2 regions of the Kitasatospora sp. NPDC001540 genome follow, and region 1 is predicted to be linked to the other one. Evidence: riboswitches for the same ligand, from Rfam matches in the RefSeq annotation. Region 1 holds a riboswitch; the other holds the start of a gene.

Region 1 (7,338 bases):
CTGCTCGCCCTGCGCGCCGCCCTCGCCCGCTGGACCGCCCGCCCCGGCCAGGACTTCACCGCCCTGGCGCTGGCCGAGCTGGCCGCCCTGTGCGAGGCCGCGGCCGCGCTCTGAGCCCCCGGGCCGGCCGTCCCGGGTGTCCGAGCGGCCTGGGAGAATGGGGTTCTCACGACACGCCGACCGAGGAGTTGACGCCGGTGCCCGAGGGGCATGTGATCCACCGCCTGGCCAGGGAGAACGCCGCGCTGTTCGGCGGCCGCCCGGTGCGGGTGTCCAGCCCGCAGGGGCGCTTCGCGGAGGGGGCCGCGCTGATCGACGGGCGGGTGCTGGACGAGGCGGAGGCGCACGGCAAGCACCTGTTCCTGGGCTTCGGCGAGCACTGGCTGCACGTGCACCTGGGGCTGTACGGGAAGTACGACTTCGGCGCGGGCGAGCCCCCTGAGCCGGTCGGCCAGGTCCGGCTGCGGATGGTGAACGACCGCGGCTACGCCGACCTGCGCGGCCCGACCGCCTGCGAGCTGCTCACCCCCGCCGAGAAGGCCGCCGTCCACCGCCGCCTGGGTCCGGACCCGCTGCGTGCGGGCGAGGCGGGCGACGAGGCGTGGCGGCGGATCTCCCGCAGCGGCAGCACGGTCGCCGCCCTGCTGATGGACCAGAAGGTGCTGGCGGGCGTCGGCAACGTCTACCGCGCCGAGGTGCTGTTCCGCCTGGGCATCAGCCCGCACCGCCCCGGCCGCGACCTCTCCCGCGCCGAGTGGGACGCGATCTGGGCCGACCTGGTCGCCCTGATGCACGACGGCGTGGCCGCGGGCCGGATCGACACCGTCCGCCCCGAGCACACCCCGGAGGCGATGGGCCGCCCGCCGCGGGTGGACGACCACGGCGGCGAGGTGTACGTCTACCGGCGGCACGACCAGCCCTGCCTGGTGTGCGAAACACCGGTCCGCACCGAGGAGTTGGCCGCCCGGAACCTCTTCTGGTGCCCGCGCTGCCAGCAGGCCTGACGCTCCGTCACCACGGCAAGCCTTGACGCAAGGTTGACCAGCGCTTGGGCGAGGCCCCGGAAGGGCGCTCCTATTGTCGGGGCCATGCCCGTACAACCCTTCCGGGGCCCGCGCCCCACCCCGGCGCTCCCGGTCCTGCCGTACCGCAAGCCCACCAGGGGACGCGACTACTGGGTGCTGGACGACGTCCTCCCCGACCCGGACGCGGTGCGGGCCCGGCACCTGGCGCGCACGGACTGGGAGGAGGGATACCCGCACCGGCCGGAGCCCTGGCCGGGGCTGCGGGCGATGCCCGGGCTGGAGCCGGACGAGCTGGCGCACGTGGAGGGGCTGGTCCGGGCGGCGACCGGGGCCGGGCGGATCTGGGCGCTGGACGAGGCCGAGGGCGGCACGTTCAACCACAACTGCGTGCAGGTGGTCGGCGCGGGGGAGTGCGAGCCGCGGCCGCACACCGACTCGCGCGCGCTGTGCCGCTACGCGGCCGTGCTGTACCTGAACCCGGCCGTCCCCAAGCGCTGCGGCACCAGCTTCTATCGGCAGAGCCTGCCCGGCGGGCGGCTGGGCGGCAACAGCGTGGTGGCCCCGCACAACAACCTGGTGGACGCCCTGGGCACCCGCTTCGTCCCGCCGGACTCCTTCACCGAGGACCTGGCCGTCCCGCACCGCTACAACCGGCTGCTGCTCTACACCGCCAACCTGATCCACACCGCGACCGAGTACCACGGCGCGACGCTGGAGGAGAAGCGGATGACCTGCGTCTTCTTCTGGATGGCCTGACGCGCCCGGGCGGCCTGACGCGCCGTCACCACGGCCCTGAACAGGCGTGATCTCCGCCACCCGGGCCGGGGTGCGCTCTTGCCGCCACGCCCGCGGCGGGCCTACGGTGGGCGGGCCGTGGTGCTCGGGAAGCCGGTGCACTGCGTCCGTCACGGGAGTGAGGGGCGCAGGAGTCCGGAGCGGCCCTCGCCACTGTGATCGGGGAGTCGTCGGCTCCCACCCCGTGCCACTGGCCGCTCGCGGCCGGGAAGGCCGGGAGCCGGCGCGCAACACCCCGTCAGCCAGGAGACCGGCCACGGCATCTCACGAAGTGATCCACGAGGTGCTGGAGCGTGAACGCGGATGACCGCGCATGAAATCACCCTGCCCGGGAACGAACCCGGCTCCCCCCTGCCCGTCTTCCGCTGGCGGCGCGAGGACACCCTGCGCACGGCCGGCCTGATGGCGGTGATCCTGGCCATGCACCTGGCCGCCTTCGGGACGCTGCTGTTCCTGGTGGCGCCGCACGAGTACAAGGTCGGCACCCAGGTGTTCGGCGTCGGCCTGGGCGTCACCGCGTACACCCTGGGCATGCGGCACGCCTTCGACGCCGACCACATCGCGGTGATCGACAACACCACCCGCAAGCTGATGGCGGACGGCCGCCGCCCGGTCTCGGTGGGCTTCTGGTTCGCCCTCGGCCACTCCTCGATGGTGGTGATCATGGCCGCCCTGGTGGCCGGCGGCGCGGCGCTGGCGGGCACCCTGATGGACGAGGACTCCACCACCCACCGGGTGCTCGGCACCATCGGCACCACCGCGTCCGGCGCCTTCCTCTACCTGATCGCGGCGCTCAACCTGGTGGCCCTGCTGGGCATCTGGCGGGTGTTCCGGGCGATGCGGGCCGGGCAGTACGACGAGGCCGAGCTGGAGAAGCACCTGAACGCCCGCGGCTTCCTGGCCCGGCTGCTGGGCCGGGCCACCCGCTCGATCAGCCGGCCCGGCCAGATGTTCCCGGTCGGGATGGTGCTCGGCCTGGGCTTCGACACCGCCACCGAGGTGACCCTGATGGTGATGGCGGGCTCCGGCGCGGCCTCCGGGCTGCCCTGGTACGCGGTGGTCTGCCTGCCGCTGCTGTTCGCCGCCGGGATGAGCCTGTTCGACACCCTGGACGGCACGTTCATGAACTTCGCCTACCAGTGGGCGTTCGCCAACCCGGTCCGCAAGGTGTACTACAACCTGACCATCACCGGGCTGTCGATCGCGGTGGCCTTCGTGATCGGCACCATCGAGCTGGTCGCCGTGCTGCACGACAAGTTCGACCTGGCCGACCCCGTCACCGGCTGGATCGCGGGCCTCAGCCTGGACAACGTCGGCTTCGTGATCGTCGGCCTGTTCGTGGTGGTCTGGGCCGCCGCGATCGGCTACTGGCGGATCGCCAAGCGCTCCCGGGCGTTCGCGGGAGCGGGGGCGGAGGTGTCCTGACCGGGCGTCAACCGGCGGCCAGGATCAGCGTCCCGGCCACCGCGAGGCCCGCGCCCAGCACCTGCACCCGCAGCAGCCGCTCCTTCAGCAGGCCGCGCGCCATCAGCGCGGTGACCACCGGGTAGAGCGAGGCCAGCACGGCCGCCACCGCCACCGAACCCAGGTGCGAGGCGGCCGCGTACAGGCCGTTCGCGGCCACGTCGGCGACCCCGACGGCGGTCAGCGCGGGCAGCGACCGCGCGCCCGCCGACAGTCCGAGGGGCTGCCGGCGGGCCGCGAAGGCCAGCATTCCGGCGCCGATCGCCGCGTTGGTCAGCCGCTGCACGCACAGCGTCAGCAGCAGGGCGCCGCCCGCGCTGGCGTGCGCGACCAGGGCCAGCACCGCGCCGAAGGCGAAGGCCGCGCCGAGGGTGAGCAGCAGCACCTGCCGGCTCACCGCCGTCCCGCCGCGCTGCGGACCGCCGGCCAGGGCGACCCCGGCGACGGCCACCGCGATGCCCAACCCCTGGACGGCGCCCGGCCGTTCGCCGAGGAACAGGCCGACCCCGATCGGCACCAGCACGCCGACGGTGGCCAGCGGCGACACCACGCCCATCGGGCCCAGCGCCAGCGCCCGGTAGAAGGCCAGCAGCGCGAACGGCCCGATCACGCCCGCCGCCACCGCGTACCAGAGGGCCGGGGAGGCGCCGGGCCAGCCGCCGGTGGCGGTCACCGCGACCGCGAGCACAGCGGCGGCGGCCGTCTGGGAGAGCACCACCACCGTCAGCGCGGGCACCCGCCGGGTGATCGCCCCGCCCCCGTAGTCGGCGACGCCCCACAGCAGGCTGGCGAGCAGGGCGAGGGCGGCGCTCATGAGGCGGGGAGGTGGGCGGACAGCATGGTGGACTCCGCAGTACAGTCGGTGGATCTGGCGATGCCGCCGCAGCATAGTTCAACTCAGTGCACCGACCCAACCAGAATATTGGACTGCCCGTGCCGGACGCCGACCTCGTCACCCAGGCCCTCGCCCGCAACCTCAAGCGCCTGCGCCTCGACCGCGGCCACACCCTGGACGCGCTGGCCGCCCGCTCCGGGGTCAGCCGCGGCATGGTCGTCCAGATCGAACAGGCCCGCACCAACCCCAGCATCGGCACCGTGGTCCGGCTCGCCGACGCGCTCGGCGTCTCGATCGCCCGGCTGCTCGACTACGACGCCGCCTCGGAGGTCAGGATCGTCCCCGCCGAGGACGCCGTCCGGCTGTGGAGCGGCCCCGGGGGCGGCAGCGGCACCCTGCTCGGCGGCACCGAGGCCCCCGGCCCGCTGGAGCTGTGGTCCTGGCACCTGCACCCCGGTGAGGCGCACACCTCCGACCCGCACCCGCCCGGCAGCGTCGAGATCGCCCGGGTCGACGAGGGCGTCCTCACCCTCGTCCTGGACGGCCGCGAGCACCGCGTCCCCGCCGGGTCCACCGCCTCCTACGAGGCCGGCGCCGCCCACGGCTACCGCAACGACGGCGAGGTGCCCTGCCGGGTCACCATGGTGGTCTCCGTCCCCCCGCCCGGCGCATGACGAAGGGCCCCGGGGAGGAAGCCCCGGGGCCCTGCGGTGCGTGCCGTCAGCCGCCGTACCGGCGCCGGTACAGCTCGACCCGGCCCTCGGTGTCCAGCAGGCGGGCCCGGCCGGTGTAGAACGGGTGGCTCGCCGAGGACGTCTCGACGTCGACCACCGGGTACGTCCGCCCGTCCGCCCACTCGACCGTGCGGTCGCCGGAGGCGGTGGACCTGGTCAGGAACGACAGGCCCCCGGCCTTGTCCCGGAACACCACCGGACGGTACTCGGGGTGGATTCCCTGCTGCATGACTGCTCCTCCTCGCTGGGTGCGTGTGCGATCGGACGGGTGCGCCGCCCGCATGGTCAGCGGGCCTCGCGGAACTCCACGTGCCGCCCGGCCACCGGGTCGAACTTCCGCAGGGCCATCCGGTCGGGGTCGTTGCGGCGGTTCTTCCTGGTCACGTACGTGAAGCCGGTGCCCGCCGTGGACCGGAGCGTGATCACCGGTCGCAGTTCGCTGCGCGCCATCGTCTCGGCCTCCCTCTCCCGGCAACGATTGCCGTTTTCACCAAGCCACAACGCGAGGCCCCCCGCCCGCATTCCCGACCCCGTCCGCCGGTCCCGACAGGCGCCCCGCCGCCCCCGTTCGTACGCTCGGACCATGTCCGACGCGCACTCCGCCCGACGCGAACGCCTCCGCGAGTACTGCAGCGCCTCCGGTGCCGACGCCGCGCTGGTCACGCGCCCCGCCAACGTCCGCTACCTCACCGGCTGCCCGCCGGTGGGCGCCGCGCTGCTGCTCACCCGCGAGCGCGCCGTGCTCGCGGTGCCCGAGGGGGCGGAGGACGCCGAGGGCGGCGAGCGGCAGGCCGAGGCGGAGGTCACCCGGATGCCGGTGCCCGCCGAGGCCGACGCCGCGTTCGCCGCCGCCGAGGCGGCCGCCCGGCTGCGGGTGCACGACCTCGCGGTCGAGGAGCACGACCTCACCGTCACCCGGCACCGCACCGTCGCCCGGCTGGCCGGGGCGACCCGGCTGCTCGACCTGGACCGGGCCGTGGAGCGGCTGCGGGTGGTCAAGGACGAGCACGAGATCGCCGACCTGCGGATCGCCGCCGAGATCGCCGACCAGGCCCTCGGCGAGTTGCTCGAATCCATCCTGGTCGGCCGCACCGAACGCCACCTGGCGATGGAGCTGGAGCGCCGGATGATCGACCACGGCGCCGACCGGGCCGCCTTCCCGGTCTCCGTCGGCACCGGCGGCAACTCCGGCCTGGAGCACCACCAGCCCACCGACCGCCGGGTCGAGGAGGGCGACTTCCTCACCGTCGCGCTCGGCGCCCGCTACCGCGGCTACGGCATCTCCACCGCCCGCACCTTCGTGATCGGCGCCGCCCCCGCCGCCTGGCAGGTCGAGCTGCACCGGCTGGTCTTCCGCGCCCAGCGGGCCGGCCGGGAGGCCCTCGGGCCCGGAGTCGAGCAGCACGTGCCGGACGACGCGGCCCGCTCGATCCTCCAGGCCGCGGGCCACGCCGAGCACTCCGTCCACGCCCTGGGACACGGCATCGGCCTGGAGATCAGGGAGGCTCCGCGCCTGGGGCCCGCCGACATGGGTAAACTGGACAATCGCGTGCCGGTCACTGTCGGCCCCGGGGTCCATCTCCCGGGTCGGGGCGGGGTCCGGATCGAGGACACGCTCGTGGTGCGGCCTCCCGAGGAGGGCGGGCCCGAGCTGCTCACCATCACCACCAAGGAGCTCCTCGCGCTGTGACCGAGCCCGGTCCCGGCGGCGCACGGCTTGGTGTTCTTTGACAGCGGACATATCAGGAGTAAGTGCGCCCGTGGCTACCACGAACGATCTCAAGAACGGCATGGTCCTCAAGCTGGACGGCGGCAAGCTCTGGTCCGTCGTCGAGTTCCAGCACGTCAAGCCCGGCAAGGGCCCGGCCTTCGTGCGCACCAAGCTGAAGGAGGTCCTCACCGGCAAGGTCGTCGAGAAGACCTTCAACGCGGGCATCAAGGTCGAGACCGCCAACGTCGACAAGCGGACCATGCAGTACTCGTACCGCGACGGCGACGCGTTCATCTTCATGGACATGGACACCTACGACCAGGTCCCGGTCGACTCCGCCACCGTCGGCGACGCCGCCAAGTACCTGCTGGAGGGCTTCGAGGCCCTGGTCGCGCAGAACGAGGGCGTCCCGCTGTACGTCGAGCTCCCGGCCGCGGTCGAGCTGACCATCGCCGAGACCGAGCCGGGTGTCCAGGGCGACCGCTCCACCGGCGGCACCAAGCCCGCCACCCTGGAGACCGGCGCCGAGATCCAGGTGCCGCTGTTCGTCACCACCGGCGAGAAGGTCAAGGTCGACACCCGCGACGGCAGCTACCTCGGCCGGGTCAAGTAACCGTGGCCGCTGCTCGTAGCAAGGCCCGCACCCGGGCCTTCCAGATCCTGTTCGAGGCGGACCACCGCGGTGTGTCCCCCGAGCGGGTGCTCGCCGACTGGATCGCGCGGGCGCGCGACCCCCGGCCGGACGAGGGCATTCCGCAGGTCGCGGAGTACACG
Region 2 (7,338 bases), on a different contig from region 1:
CACTGCGGGTTCGCCGAGCCGAAGTGGTCGACGTGCAGCTGGCCGCGGGCGGCGCGGGTCTCGCCGTACGCCTCGTGGCGGCCGAACTGCTCGGCGAGGTCCGCGGAGCGCTCGTACGCGGTGAGCATGATGCGCTCGGCGATCAGGGTGGAGAGGGTCTTCGCCTCGGCGGAGTCGAAGTCGATCCGCAGCTGGAAGAAGACGTCCTGCAGGCCCATCACGCCCAGGCCGACCGGGCGCCAGCGGGAGTTGGACGTCCCGGCCTCGGTGGTCGGGTAGAAGTTGATGTCGATCACGCGGTCGAGGAAGGTCACCGCGGTGCGGACGGTGGCGTCCAGGCGGTCCCAGTCCATCGCGTTCAGCAGGTCGGCGGCGGTGGCGCCGGGGGCGACGTGCGCGCCCAGGTTGACCGAGCCCAGGTTGCAGACCGCGGTCTCGGAGTCGTCGGTGACCTCCAGGATCTCGGTGCACAGGTTGGAGGAGTGCACCGTGCGGCCCGGCAGCGCGGTCTGGTTGGCGGCCCGGTTGGAGGCGTCCTTGAAGGTCATCCAGCCGTTGCCGGTCTGCGCCAGGGTGCGCATCATCCGGGCGTACAGGGTCTGCGCGGGGATGGTGCGCACGGCCTTGCCCGCCAGCTCGGCCTTCACGTACGCCTCGTCGAACTCGGCGCCCCACAGGTCGACCAGCTCCGGCACGTCCGCCGGGGAGAACAGCGACCAGTCGGCGTTGGCGTTCACCCGGCGCATGAACTCGTCCGGGATCCAGTGCGCCAGGTTCAGGTTGTGGGTGCGCCGGGCCTCCTCGCCGGTGTTGTCGCGGAGCTCCAGGAACTCCTCGATGTCGGCGTGCCAGGTCTCCAGGTACACGCAGGCCGCGCCCTTGCGCCGGCCGCCCTGGTTGACCGCCGCCACGGAGGAGTCCAGGGTGCGCAGGAACGGCACGATGCCGTTCGACTTGCCGTTGGTGCCGCGGATCAGCGAACCGCGCGAGCGGATCCGCGAGTACGACAGGCCGATGCCGCCGGCGTGCTTGGAGAGCCGGGCGATCTGGGCGTACCGGTTGTAGATCGAGTCCAGGTTGTCCAGCGGCGAGTCCAGCAGGTAGCAGGAGGACATCTGCGGGTGCCGGGTGCCGGAGTTGAACAGCGTCGGCGAGCTGGTCAGGTACTCCAGGCGGCTCATCAGGGTGTACAGCTCGGCGACCTCGCGCACCGACTCCTCGGTGGTGCCGACCGCCAGGCCCGCCGCCACCCGGAGCAGGAAGTGCTGCGGGGTCTCCACGACCTTGCGGGTGATCGGGTGGCGCAGCAGGTAGCGGGACTGCACGGTGCGCAGGCCGAAGTACTCGAAGCGGTCGTCGCCCGCCTCGTCCACCAGCGAGTCGAACAGCGCGGCGTGCTCGGCCACGAACGCGGCGGTGGCGTCGCCGATCAGGCCCTCGGCGTGGCCGACGGCCACCGAGGAGGAGAACGAGGTGACGTGCTGGGTGGCGGCCTCGTCGCGGATCTCCAGCGCCAGCAGGCGGGCGGCCAGCTTCGAGTACTGCGGGTCCTCGGCGATCATCGACGCGGCGGCCTCCACGGCCAGCCCGCGCAGTTCGGCGAAGTCCGAACCGGCGTGGCGGCCGCGCAGCGCGGCGGCGGCGACGTGGCCGGGGTCCACCTGGGGGAGGTCGGTGCTGCGGTCGGTGAGCAGCCGGAGCAACGCCGCACCGGGGTCGGTGAAGGCGTCGGCGGATCCCTGGGACGGCAGGGTGACTGAGGCGGCGACGGTCAAGGCGCACTCTCTCCTGTGGCGGCGGCGGACGTGGCTCTCGGGTGTCCGGCAGCGCACGCGGCCAGGGGGAGGCGGCACGGAGGAACGACGACGCGTTCCGGCGCGCGAAAGACCCACCCCCGGTCCGCCCGCGAGACCGGACGGCAAAGCTGTGCTGCATGGCGTCTGCGGGGATGCCGTGTCGCACACCGTCGGCAGGTCCTCGGACTGCGCGGGCGTCGCTGCAGCCCGCTCACCGTTGCGGGGCAGCCCCGGATTCTCACCGGGTTCCCCTGCGTCGACAGCGAGAGTGAGCATACATGTAGTGGCGACTGGAGCTGGAAGCACCAGATGTAGTAGCGCGTGTCGCGTCGGCGGTGCCGCGCGTAGACAACGAAAACGGGCCGCACGGCTCCTGAGGGACCGTCGGCACCGGGCCGGCCGGGACGCACCCGCCGGGCGCCCGGGCTTCAGAACCGGGTCGTGTAGACCAGCAGGTCCGTGCCGGGGGCCGCCGACCAGTCCCGCTCGGGGGCGCGGACGAAGCCCAGGGCGTCGTAGATCCGGTGCGCGGCGGTCATCGTCGGGCGGGTGGAGAACGCCATCCCGGCCAGCCCCAGCTCCCGGCTGCGGCCGACCGCCGCCGTCACCAGTGCCCGGCCCACGCCGCGGCCGCGGGCCGCCGCGCCGACCGCGAGCATCCGGATCTCGCCCTCGTCGGGCCGGGCGACGTCCGCCCACGCGGTGCCGCCCGGGGCGAAGGTCACGCAGCCGAGCACCGTTCCGGCGCCGTCGACGGCGACCAGGAGTTCGGCCTCCCGGTTGCGGTGGGCGGCGTCGCGGAGGAGGTCGACGTACGGCGAGTCGGGGCGGGTGTGGCCGTCGCCGACGAAGGCCTCGACGCTGACCTCCCCGGCTCCGGCGAGGTCGCGGTCGAGGGCGCGGCGGACGATCGGGGGGTGCATCCGGACAGTGTGCCGGACGGGCGGCGGCGCGGGTCCGCCAGGTCCGGGTCGAACGGGTAGCCGGTGGGGCGGTGCGCGTTGTCGCGGCCGTGGCGGCCGTTGCGGTCCAGGTCGCGGCCGACCAGGACGCCGAGGAGTCCGAAACTGCCGATGAGGCCCAGCAGGGCGAGCGCGGTGGTCATGCCTCCACTGTGCTGCGGCCCGGCGGCCGGAACGAGTGGCAGGAACGCACCATTGCCACGAAATCCTGCCACTGCCATCCTGGCACCATGCGCATGCTGAACAACGTCGCCGTCGTGGTGCTGGAAGAGATCCACCCCTTCGAACTGGGCGTGGCCTGCGAGGTGTTCGGGCTGGACCGGAGCGAGTCCGGCCTGCCCGTCTACGACTTCGCCCTGGTCGGCGACCGCCCCGGACCGATGCGCACCCACGCGGGCTTCACCGTCGACGTCCCGCACGGCCCCGAGCGGATCGCCGAGGCCGACCTGGTGATCGCCACCGCCTCCGGCATCCGCGCGCACTACCCCGAGGAGCTCTGCGAAGCGCTGCGGGCCGCCCACGACCGCGGCGCCCACCTGCTGTCGATCTGCTCCGGCAGCTTCCTGCTCGGCGCGGCCGGACTGCTCGACGGCCGCCGCTGCACCACCCACTGGCGCTACGCCGGGCTGATGGCCGAGCGCTTCCCGCTGACCACCGTCGAACCCGACGTGCTGTACGTCGACGACCACCCCGTCATCACCTCGGCGGGCACCGCCGCGGGCATCGACGCCTGCCTGCACCTGGTCCGCAAGGTGCAGGGCGCCGAGGTCGCCCGGGAGATCGCCCGCCGGATGGTGGTCGCCCCGCACCGCGACGGCGGACAGGCCCAGTTCATCAACCGCCCGCTGCCCGAGGCCGACGGCGAGTCGCTGGCCGGGGTGCTGGAGTGGATGCGCCGCCACCTCGACCGGGACACCGGCGTCGAGCAGCTCGCCCGGCTCGCCCACATGTCGCCGCGCACCTTCGCCCGCCGCTTCCGGCAGGAGACCGGCACCACCCCGCACCGCTGGCTCACCGGGCAGCGGGTGCTGCTGGCCCAGCGCCTGCTGGAGTCCACCGCGCAGAGCGTGGACGCGGTCGCCGCCCGCTGCGGCTTCGGCAACGCCGCCGCGCTGCGGCACCACTTCAACCGCCGGCTCGGCACCACCCCGCAGGCCTACCGGCGGGCGTTCGGCGGACCGCGGACCGTCGACGGGTACCTGGACGCCTGACCGCCGCGGCGGCGGCCGCGCGGGCGCTCAGGCCGACAGGTGGCCGGTCTGGTTCCAGCCGGCCGGGCGCAGCCGCCCCCCGCGGGCCCGCCAGAGGCTGGTGGAGCAGTTCGCGACCGGGTCCAGCGCCAGCAGCTCCCGCTCGTCGAGGCGGTCCAGCACGTGCCGCAGCATCAGCACCGTGCAGTCGTGCGCGACCACCAGCACCGGCCGCCCGGCCTCCTCCTCGCCCAGGTCGCGCAGCAGGTCGCGGACCCGCAGGGCCACGTCCAGCCAGGACTCGCCGCCCGGCGGCCGGTAGTACAGCTCGCCCATCCGCCGCCGCCGCTCGGCCTCCGCCGGGTGGTCGCGCTCGATCGCGGCCTTGGTGAGCATCTCCAGCACGCCCAGCTCGCGGTCCCGCAGCCGCTCGTCGTAGCGGACGGTCAGCCCCACCGGCACGGCGCCCAGCCCGGACGCCTGGGCCAGCGCGATCCGGGCGGTCTCCGCGGTGCGCAGGTACGGGGAGCACCAGACCGAGCGCGGCCGGTCGGCGGGCGGCCGCTCGGCCCACCAGCGGCCCAGGTCGCGGGCCTGGTCCTGGCCGTGCAGGGAGAGCGGGATGTCGGCGTCCCGGCAGGTGATCGGGACGGACAGGGCGCCGCTGGCGTCCGCGTGCCGGAACTCCACGTTGGCGGTCGACTCGCCGTGCCGGGTGGCGATCAGCACGGAGGGCAGCCGCCGGGCTCTCTCCGGCTGCTCGGCCTCGGGGCGGTGCCCGTTGCGTACCGTGGTGAGGTCGGTCATGGCGGTGGCTCCCCGTGGTCGGTGCGTGCGGTGGGTGTCGTCTCTCCCGGTCTCTCCGGCGAACGGCCCGTCATAAACGGACGGCCGCGCCGTCCTCCCAGTGTCGATCGGGGCGACGGCGCGACCACAGGGCGCACGGCGCGATCGTGCGCGCCCCCGGTGCGTCAGTGCGCCGCCGCGGGCTGCGGAGCGCGCTCCACGGCCTCGTCGCCCGCCTCCGCGCGGTAGTCGGCCCGGTCGGTCCCGTCGGCGCCCTCGGGGGCCCTCAGGGCCCGCAGGAGCGGCGTCAGGACCACGGCGACGAGCAGGTTCAGCGCGAACGCGGTCAGGCCGATGTAGCCCTTCTCGCCCAGGCCGGGCACGTCCGCGCTGTTCCCGCCGAAGTGCCGGGTCGCGGGGGAGGCGATGCCCCACGCCGTCCACGTCCCGTAGACCATGCCGACCGCCCAGCCCGCCAGCAGCGCCCAGCGGTGGAACCAGCGGGTGAACAGGCCCGCGACCAGGGCGACCGCGGTCTGCAGGATCCACAGGCCGCCCAGCAGCTGGAAGTTGATCGCGGCCTGCTTGTCCATCGTCAGCACGAACGCCAGCGCGCCGACCTTCACCAGCAGCGAGGCGAGCTTCGCCACCCGGGTCTCCTCGGCCGGGGTCGCGTCCGGCCGCAGGAACTCCCGGTACACGTTGCGGGTGAACAGGTTCGCCGCCGCGATCGACATGATCGCCGCCGGGACGAGCGCCCCGATCCCGATCGCCGCGAACGCCACCCCCGTGAACCAGGACGGGAACATCTGCGCGAACAGCTGCGGCACCGCCAACTGGCTGTTGAAGCCCGGCACCCCCGCGCCCACCCCCGCCGCGATCGCCAGGAACCCCAGCAGCGCCAGCAGGCCCAGCACCAGCGAGTACGCGGGCAGGATCGCCATGTTCCGGCGCACCGTGCCGCGCGACCCGGACGCCAGCACGCCCGTCACCGTGTGCGGGTACATGAACAGCGCCAGCGCCGAACCGAACGCCAGCGTCGCGTACGTCCACTGCCCCGGGACGCCCAGCAGCAGCGAGCCGCTCGGCCCGCCGTTCGGCCCCGGCACCGCGAACTTCCGCGCCGCCGCCGCGAACACGCTCCCGTAGCCGCCCAGCCGCAGCGGGATGTACACCACCGCCACCAGGATCACCACGTACACCAGCGCGTCCTTGACGAACGCGATCAGCGCCGGGGCCCGCAGCCCCGCCGAGTAGGTGTACGCGGCCAGCACGCCGAAGGCGACGAACAGCGGGAGGTCCTGGAGGAACCAGTTGCCGCTGCCGCCCACCCCCAGGGTGTCCAGCACCGCCTGGATGCCGACCAGTTGCAGCGCGATGTACGGCATGGTGGCCAGGATCCCGGTCAGCGCCACCGCCACCGACAGCACCCGCGAGCCGTACCGCCCGCGCACGAAGTCCGCCGGGGTCACGTAGCCGTGCACCCGGGAGACCGACCACAGCCGGGGCAGGAACAGGAACACCAGCGGGTACGCGATCACCGTGTACGGCACCGCGAAGAACCCCGCCGCCCCCACCGCGTACACCGCCGCGGGCACCGCGACGAAGGTGTACGCGGTGTACAGGTCGCCGCCCAGCAGGAACCAGGTCACCCAGGTGCCGAAGCTCCGGCCGCCCAGGCCCCACTCGTGCAGGTGCGCGGCGTCCTCGGCGCGGCGCCAGCGCGAGGCCAGGAAGCCCATCACCGTCACCAGCGCGAAGAACAGCAGGAAGACCGCCATCGCGGTCCCGTCGACGTGCCTCACGCCGGGCCACCGTCCTTCGGGGCGGGCCTGACCGGAGCGGCCGCCCGGCGGAGCGCCTCGTCCCGCCGCACCAGCAGGTACGCGGTGCCGGTGAACAGCGCCGACACCGGCACCCACAGCAGCTGGTACCAGTAGAAGAACGGCATCCCGCCCAGCCCCGGGGCGAGCCGGTTGTAGGACGGCACCCACAGCATCACCACGATCGGCACCAGCAGGCACAGCCCGGCCAGCACCCGGGCGACGGAGACCGCGGGAGGCGCGCCCGGGACGGGCGCGTGGGGGGAGGAGGGCGGCACGGGCGGCTCCGGGGGACGACGAGGAGTCACCTCAGCGGCACCCTCGGTGATCGGAAGGTCCCTGGCGAGACTAGGGCAGCGGAGTGACCCCTGTCACACCGCCGTCAACCCGATCGCGGGCACCACCCGGACGCGCCGCCCCACGAGGGGCCGAGGCCGTTACGCGGGTCGGTTCAGTCGCGTGATGAACTTGTAGCGGTCGCCGCGGTAGATCGAGCGCACCCACTCCACCGGCGCGCCGTCCGCGTCGAAGGAGTGCCGGGACAGCTGCAGCATCGGCAGGCCCAGGTCGGAGCCGAGCAGGCCGGCCTCGCGCGGGTTGGCGAGGGTGGTCTCGATGGTCTCCTCGGCCTCGGCGACCGTCACCCCGTAGACCTCGCGCAGCGCGGTGTACAGCGAGTTGTGCTTGGCCAGGTTGCGCCGCAGCGCGGGGAAGCGCTTGGCGGACAGGTGCGCGACCTCGATCGCCATCGGGTCGCCGTTGGCCAGGCGCAGGCGCTCGA

What was found. Region 1 has a riboswitch for cobalamin ahead of ACFY00_RS19685 (HoxN/HupN/NixA family nickel/cobalt transporter). Riboswitches for the same ligand answer to the same signal wherever they lie in the genome.
Region 2: linked by a shared signal. The riboswitch ahead of ACFY00_RS07870 (ribonucleoside-diphosphate reductase subunit alpha) and the one ahead of ACFY00_RS19685 (HoxN/HupN/NixA family nickel/cobalt transporter) in region 1 are both predicted to bind cobalamin.

The regions. Positions count from the first base shown of each region.
Region 1 is NZ_JBIAVO010000015.1:144,088-151,425, forward strand. It holds gene ACFY00_RS19670 (helix-turn-helix domain-containing protein) at 1-114, shown strand, start outside; gene ACFY00_RS19675 (Fpg/Nei family DNA glycosylase) at 198-1,004, shown strand; gene ACFY00_RS19680 (DUF6445 family protein) at 1,089-1,781, shown strand; cobalamin riboswitch at 1,883-2,094, shown strand; gene ACFY00_RS19685 (HoxN/HupN/NixA family nickel/cobalt transporter) at 2,124-3,245, shown strand; gene ACFY00_RS19690 (EamA family transporter) at 3,253-4,098, opposite strand; gene ACFY00_RS19695 (XRE family transcriptional regulator) at 4,218-4,793, shown strand; gene ACFY00_RS19700 (type B 50S ribosomal protein L31) at 4,840-5,082, opposite strand; gene rpmG (50S ribosomal protein L33) at 5,139-5,303, opposite strand; gene ACFY00_RS19710 (aminopeptidase P family protein) at 5,437-6,543, shown strand; gene efp (elongation factor P) at 6,614-7,177, shown strand; gene nusB (transcription antitermination factor NusB) at 7,180-7,338, shown strand, end outside.
Region 2 is NZ_JBIAVO010000004.1:226,289-233,626, reverse strand. It holds gene ACFY00_RS07870 (ribonucleoside-diphosphate reductase subunit alpha) at 1-1,775, opposite strand, end outside; cobalamin riboswitch at 1,951-2,089, opposite strand; gene ACFY00_RS07865 (GNAT family N-acetyltransferase) at 2,225-2,719, opposite strand; gene ACFY00_RS07860 (helix-turn-helix domain-containing protein) at 2,995-3,969, shown strand; gene ACFY00_RS07855 (histidine phosphatase family protein) at 3,997-4,755, opposite strand; gene mctP (monocarboxylate uptake permease MctP) at 4,920-6,515, opposite strand; gene ACFY00_RS07845 (DUF3311 domain-containing protein) at 6,536-6,835, opposite strand; gene ACFY00_RS07840 (GntR family transcriptional regulator) at 6,995-7,338, opposite strand, start outside.